Regions from separate parts of the Streptomyces sp. NPDC058464 genome, predicted to be linked through region 2. Evidence: riboswitches for the same ligand, from Rfam matches in the RefSeq annotation. Region 2 holds a riboswitch; each other region holds the start of a gene.
The links. A riboswitch is a leader RNA that binds a small molecule or an ion and turns the genes downstream of it on or off. The one in region 2 is predicted to bind thiamine pyrophosphate.
Positions count from the first base shown of each region.

Region 1: another riboswitch for thiamine pyrophosphate. It lies ahead of thiO (glycine oxidase ThiO); the one in region 2 lies ahead of ACFWPQ_RS17235 (thiamine ABC transporter substrate binding subunit).
Region 3: another riboswitch for thiamine pyrophosphate. It lies ahead of thiC (phosphomethylpyrimidine synthase ThiC); the one in region 2 lies ahead of ACFWPQ_RS17235 (thiamine ABC transporter substrate binding subunit).

Region 1 covers NZ_JBHXMA010000042.1:12,620-14,876, reverse strand. Annotated here, with positions in the region: gene thiS (sulfur carrier protein ThiS) at 1-58, opposite strand, end outside; gene thiO (glycine oxidase ThiO) at 55-1,224, opposite strand; TPP riboswitch at 1,222-1,333, opposite strand; gene ACFWPQ_RS40300 (NAD(P)/FAD-dependent oxidoreductase) at 1,487-2,257, shown strand, end outside.
Region 2 covers NZ_JBHXMA010000011.1:135,394-137,650, reverse strand. Annotated here, with positions in the region: gene ACFWPQ_RS17240 (ABC transporter permease) at 1-42, opposite strand, end outside; gene ACFWPQ_RS17235 (thiamine ABC transporter substrate binding subunit) at 87-1,205, opposite strand; TPP riboswitch at 1,278-1,385, opposite strand; gene rlmN (23S rRNA (adenine(2503)-C(2))-methyltransferase RlmN) at 1,429-2,257, opposite strand, start outside.
Region 3 covers NZ_JBHXMA010000029.1:91,453-93,709, reverse strand. Annotated here, with positions in the region: gene ACFWPQ_RS33400 (YibE/F family protein) at 1-889, opposite strand, end outside; TPP riboswitch at 961-1,138, shown strand; gene thiC (phosphomethylpyrimidine synthase ThiC) at 1,131-2,257, shown strand, end outside.

The sequences.
Region 1 (2,257 bases), on a different contig from region 2:
TGCCCGGGGCGATCTCCCGGTGCTCCCCGTTGACGGAGATGGTGACGGAGATGGTCATGCGGTCTGCTCCACAAGGACGCCGGGAACGGTGCCGAATCGCCTCGGCGTGAACGGACGGGCCTCCTCCGGCGGCTCGCCGCCGGCCAGCAGCTCCGCCATCACGTCTCCGGTGACCGGCGTGAGGAGCACCCCGTTGCGGTAGTGCCCGGTGGCCAGCAGCAGCCCGTCGAGGAGGGTCGGCCCGAGCAGCGGCGCGTTGTCGGGGGAGCAGGGGCGCAGTCCGGCCCGGGTCTCGGTCAGGGGCAGCTCGGTGATCCCCGGGACCAGCTCGTGCGCGTCGCGCAGCAGCTCGTACACGCCGCCCGCGGTGACCGTCGTGTCCCAGCCGAGCTCCTCGCTGGTCGCGCCGACGACCAGCTCGCCGTTCTCCCGGGGCACCAGGTAGACGTTCCCGCCGCGCACCACGGCCCGTACGGTCCGGCTGAGGAACGGCGCGTACCGCGCGGGCACGGTCAGCCGCAGCACCTGCCCCTTCACCGGCCGCACCGGCGGCAGCACGTCGTCCGGCACGCCCGCCAGCCGCCCGCTCAGGCTGCCGCCCGCGAGCACCACCTGCCCGGCGCCCAGGGCCGCACCCGTCCGGGTGACGACTCCGGCGGCCCGCCCCCGTACCACCTCCAGGCGCTCGGCCCAGTCGCGGTGGAAGGCCACCCCGGCCCGCTCGCACGCGGCCACCAGCGCGGCCGCCAGCCGGCGCGGGTCGATCTGGTGGTCGCCGTCGACCCGCAGCCCGCCGCGCACACCCGGCGCGAGCATCGGCTCCAGGCGCCGGCACTCCCGCCCGGACAGCCATTCGGACTCCAGGCCCGACTGCTGCTGGAGGGCGTGCAGCTCGCGCAGATGGGCGCGGTCGTCGGCGTCCAGCGCGACCGCGAGCGTGCCGCAGCGCCGGTACCCGAGGTCGTGGCCGGTGAGCTCGGTCAGCTCGGCGGCGAAGCCGGGATAGCGGCGCGCGGAGGCCAGGTTGAGCCCCAGCAGGGTCTGCTCGCCGTAGTGCAGCTCGGTGACCGCGGCCAGCATCCCGGCCGCGACCTGCGCGGCCCCGCCACCGGGCGCCGGGTCGACCACGGTGACGTCGAGCCCGCGCTGAGCCGCTCGCCAGGCCGTGACCAGGCCGATGATTCCGCCCCCGATGACGAGGACGTCTGACGTACGTGAGGACATGGGCGTCCAGCCCCTCCCTTCGCCGGCATGACCCGGATCAGGTTCGTACGGTCGGAGGCCGCCAGCCTCCCTCTCAGCCCGGTGCGTCCGGGCTCCCGCGTGTGCTTCCCCGCCACCCTAGCCCGCGGAGCTCCGCCCTTGTAAGACGGCCTCGGCCGGCGCTGGGGACGATGCCTCGGACGGCGCTGTGGAACAGGTCACTCGCCACGACCGCTGACTGACTCTTTGTCAGTTGTCTATCGTTCTTGTCTATGGTGATCACGTGAGCGAGCAGACGCAGCGACGGGGCACGTCACAGACGCGGCGCGTGGTCGTCGTGGGCGCGGGGATGGCCGGGGTGCAGACCGCCGTCGCCCTGCGCGAGCGGGGGTTCACCGGAACCATCACGCTGATCGGCGCCGAGCCGCACCAGCCGTACGACCGGCCGCCGCTCTCCAAGGCCGTGCTGCTCGGCAAGTCGGAGGGCTCCGCCTTCGAGGTCGACTTCGAGGCGCTCGGCATCGAGCTGGCGCTCGGGCGCGACGCGCTGGGCGTGCGCGCCGCCGACCACGAGCTGGACACCGAGGCCGGACCGGTGCCGTACGACGTCCTGGTCCTCGCCACCGGCGCCGAGCCGATCACGCTGCCCGGCACCGAGGGCGTGCCCGGCGTCCATCTGCTGCGCACCCTGGACGACGCTGAGCGGCTGCGTCCGGTGCTCGCCCGGCAGCACGACATCGTGGTCGTCGGCGCGGGCTGGATCGGCGCCGAGTTCGCCACCGCGGCCCGCGAGGCCGGCTGCGCGGTGACGGTCGTGGAGGCCGCCGACCGCCCGCTCGCGGGAGCGCTCCCGGCCGAGGTCGCCGCGCCGATGACCGCCTGGTACGCGGACAGCGGCACCGAACTGCGCACCCACGCGCGCGTGGCCGGCGTCGAGCCCGGCGCGGTGCTGCTCGACGACGGCTCGCGGCTGCCCGCCGGCGCCGTCGTGGTCGGCATCGGCGCCCGTCCCGCCACCGCCTGGCTGACCGGCTCCGGCATCGAGCTGGGCACC
Region 2 (2,257 bases):
CCAGGCGAAGAAGACGGCGAAGAACGCGACGGGCAGGGCCATCAGCCCGAGCCGCGCCGCGCTCCCCGAACGGCCCTTGTGCGGGGCTACTTCAGTACGAGTGACGTCCACGTCTTGACCCACTGGTCACGGTTGGCGGCGATCTTGTCGGGCGCCATGGTCTCGGGATCCTGGGCGGCGGGCCCGTACTCCGTGAACTCGGCGGGCACGCTCGCGCCCTTCACCACCGGGTACACGAACATGTTCAGCGGCATGTCCTCCTGGAACTCCCTGGAGACCAGGAAGTCGATGAGCGCCTTGCCGCCCTTGGTGTTCCCGGCGTTGCTCAGCAGTCCCGCGAACTCGATCTGCCGGAAACAGGTGCCGGTCGCGACGCCGGTGGGCGCGGTGCTCGGCTTCGGATCGGCGTAGATGACCTCGGCGGGCGGCGAGGAAGCGTACGACACGACGAGCGGCCGGTCGCCGCCCGCCTTCTTCCCGCCGGCCGAGCCGGAGAACTCCTCGTTGTAGGCCTGCTCCCAGCCGTCGACGACCTTGACGCCGTTGGCCTTGAGCTGCTTCCAGTAGCCCTGCCAGCCTCCCCCACTCTCGGCTTCGCTCGAGCGGGAGGTGCCCCCATCCCCGTACTGCGCCGCGGACCCGAGCAGGAAGCCGAGCCCCGGCGAGGAGGTGGACGCGTTCTCGGTGACGAGGAGGTTCTTGTACTGGGGCTTGACGAGGTCGGCGTACGACGTCGGCGGGGTCAGCTTGTGCTTGCTGAAGTACGCCTTGTCGTAGTTGACGCAGATGTCGCCGTAGTCGATGGGCGTGACCCGGTGCTCGGCCGCGTCGAGCTGGTACGCCGTACCGACCGTGTCGAGCCCCTTCGCCTCGTACGGCTGGAAGAGACCGTTGTCGAGGGCCCTGGAGAGCAGGGTGTTGTCGACGCCGAAGAAGACGTCGCCCTGCGGGTTGTCCTTGGTCAGGATCGCCTTGTTGACGGCCTGTCCGGCGTCGCCGTCCTTGAGGACCCTGACCTTGTAGCCGGACTGCTTCTCGAAGTCCTGGAGCACGTTCTTGGAGACGGCCCACGAGTCGTGGCTGACGAGGGTGACGGTCTTGGAGTCGGAGTCGGACCCGCTGTCCGACGACGAGCACGCGGACAGCGTCACGAGCCCGAGCCCGACCGCCGCGGCCACGATGGTTCTGGTGTGCCTGATGTGCACTGGTTCATTCCTCCTGGAGTTGACCAGGAAGAGACGCGGCCCTGCCCGCGGTGTGCGGGCAGGGCGCAACAGCTTGAGTGATGACCGAACTTCCTACCCAGAATGACCTGGGCGAGGTTCAGAGGGTCTGCGGCCCGGTTGCCGCACTCTCAGCGCTGTGGCGCTCCCCTGTCGGATTATGAAGATGTGTTGGCCAGATCCTACCGCTCGGTGTCCAGGGCGGTTACCTCTCGGTGGCCGCGAGCTGACCACAGGCCCCGTCGATCTCCTGGCCCCGGGTGTCCCGGACGGTGACCGGCACCCCGTGCGCCTCGATCGCCTCGACGAACGCCTTCTCGTCCTCCGGCCGCGACGCGGTCCACTTCGAACCCGGCGTCGGGTTCAGCGGGATGAGGTTGACGTGCACGGGCTTGCCCTTGAGCAGGCGCCCCAGCCGGTCCCCCCGCCAGGCCTGGTCGTTGATGTCGCGGATGAGCGCGTACTCGATGCTGAGCCGCCGCCCGCTCTTCTCGACGTACTCGAACCCGGCGTCGAGGACCTCGCGCACCTTCCACCGCGTGTTCACGGGGACGAGGGTGTCGCGCAGTTCGTCGTCGGGGGCGTGCAGCGAGATCGCGAGCCGGCACTTGAAGCCCTCGTCGGCGAACCGGTGGATGGCCGGGACGAGTCCGACGGTCGAGACGGTGATCCCGCGCTGCGAGAGCCCCAGTCCGTCCGGCGCGGGATCGGTGAGCGCCCGGATGGCGCCGACCACCCGCTTGTAGTTGGCGAGCGGCTCCCCCATCCCCATGAAGACGATGTTGGACAGCCGCGCGGGCCCGCCGGGCACCTCGCCGTCCCGGAGCGCCCGCATCCCGTCGACGATCTGGTGCACGATCTCGGCGGTGGACAGGTTCCGGTCGAGCCCCGCCTGCCCGGTCGCGCAGAACGGGCAGTTCATCCCGCAGCCGGCCTGCGAGCTGATGCACATGGTCACCCGGTCCGGGTAGCGCATCAGCACCGACTCGACGAGCGTCCCGTCGAAGAGCTTCCACAGCGTCTTGCGGGTCGTC
Region 3 (2,257 bases), on a different contig from region 2:
GCACCAGGAAGCTGACCGCCAGCGCGACCAGCGCCATCACACCGCGCAGCCGGCCCACCACCACCACGGCGAGCGCGAAGATCCCGGCCAGCAGCGCCATCGGGAACTTCCGGTTCACGTCGGTGACGGAGTACTGGAGGTCCTTGGGCGCGGAGGGCTCGTACGCTGCCACGACCTTCTCGCCCTCGTGCAACTGCCGCGACTGGTCGGGCTGCACGATCTCGGTGAAGGTACGGCCCTTGTCCTTGCCGGCGTCGACCCGGACCGTGGCCTTCTTGCAGGTGTCTCCCTCCTCCTTCGAGGAAGCGCCGTCGGCGGTGGAGGTGTCTCCGGCCGAGCCGCCGCCGGAGGCGTTGACCGACTTGCAGCTGACCGAGACGACCTTGGTGACCGTCGCCGCCTGCGTCTGGCGGTCGAAGCCGACGCCGGTGCGCTCGTGCGGCGGGGCACCGCCGGGCCACAGCACCACCAGGCCGACCACGACCGCGGCGGTGAAGGGGATCAGGATCGCCGCGATGACCTTGCGCAGATGCTTGGAGACGGGCGCGGCGGGGCCGTGGCTGTGGCTGTGCCCGTGCGAGTGGCCGTGACCACCGCCGGGTCCGGAGCCGCTCTGGCCGGTGCTCGGACCGGGCGCATGGCCATGGGGCCGGCCGTTGGCCGAATGGCCATGGGCCTCTCCGTGGCCGTGACTGTGGCCGGGGGCCTGGCCGTTGTCGTGATGGTGGGTGTGGCTGAGGGCGTGCCCCTGGTCGTACTGCTCGCCCTGACCGTGGGTGTGTCCGTCACCGGCACCATGGCCCCCGTGGCCGGGTCCGCCGCCCTGCGCGGCGCCGTTGCCGCGCCGCGGCTCGGGGGGCGGATAGGGGTGCTGCTGTGTCGAGGTCACCGCCCGATCATCGCAAGAACGGCAGGGGCCCTCTGTTCACCGCGCCCGAATTGACGCTAGCGTGGAGGCACCTTTGCACACGCGGGAGCTCGGAGCACCGGGCTGAGAGGGCGCTGACCTCCGTATTCGCGATGTTTCACGTGGAACGAGTGATGTTTCACATGAAACGCCGCCCGACGGAAGCCGCTGCGTCGACCGCCGAACCTGTTACCGGGTAATGCCGGCGTAGGGAGTAGGTCTCATGGCCAACAAGGACGCACGCACGCCTGCCTTCAGCCAGGACGAACAGCCCATTTCGGGTGAAAAGTCGCCGGAGGTCGGGAAGTCCATCGGCTGGCACAAGGGGTATGTCGAGGGCACCCGCCCCGATCTGCGGGTGCCGGTCCGTCAGGTGCACCTCACCAACGGGCAGTCGGTCACGCTCTACGACACCTCGGGCCCGTACACCGATCCGCTCGTCGAGACCGACGTCCGCAGGGGCCTGCCGCCGCTGCGGGAGAACTGGATCATCGCCCGCGGCGACACCGCCGAGTACGCGGGCCGGCCCGTCCGTCCCGAGGACGACGGGATCAAGCACACCTCGCCGCGTGGTGGCCTGCGCAACCTGGACGCGGTCTTCCCGGGCCGCCCGCGCCAGCCGCGCCGCAGCCGGGACGGCGAGGCGGTGACGCAGCTCGCGTACGCCCGCCGGGGCGAGATCACCCCGGAGATGGAGTACGTGGCCATCCGCGAGAACGTTTCTCCCGAGGTGGTCCGCGAGGAGATCGCGGCGGGCAGGGCCGTACTGCCCGCCAACGTCAACCACCCGGAGATCGAGCCGATGATCATCGGCAAGCGGTTCCTGGTGAAGGTCAACGCCAACATCGGCAACTCCGCGGTCACCTCCTCCATCGAGGAGGAGGTCGAGAAGATGACCTGGGCGACCCGCTGGGGCGCCGACACGGTCATGGACCTCTCCACCGGCCGCAACATCCACACCACCCGCGAGTGGGTGCTGCGCAACTCCCCCGTCCCCATCGGCACGGTGCCGCTGTACCAGGCCCTGGAGAAGGTCGACGGCAGGGCCGAGGAACTGACCTGGGAGATCTACAAGGACACGGTCGTCGAACAGGCCGAGCAGGGCGTGGACTACATGACTGTCCACGCGGGCGTACGCCTCCCGTACGTGCCGCTCACCGCCAACCGCAAGACCGGGATCGTCTCGCGCGGCGGCTCGATCATGGCGGCCTGGTGCCTCGCGCACCACAAGGAGTCGTTCCTGTACGAGAACTTCGAGGAACTCTGCGAGATCCTCGCCGCCTACGACGTCACGTACTCCCTGGGCGACGGCCTGCGCCCCGGCTCCATCGCGGACGCCAACGACGAGGC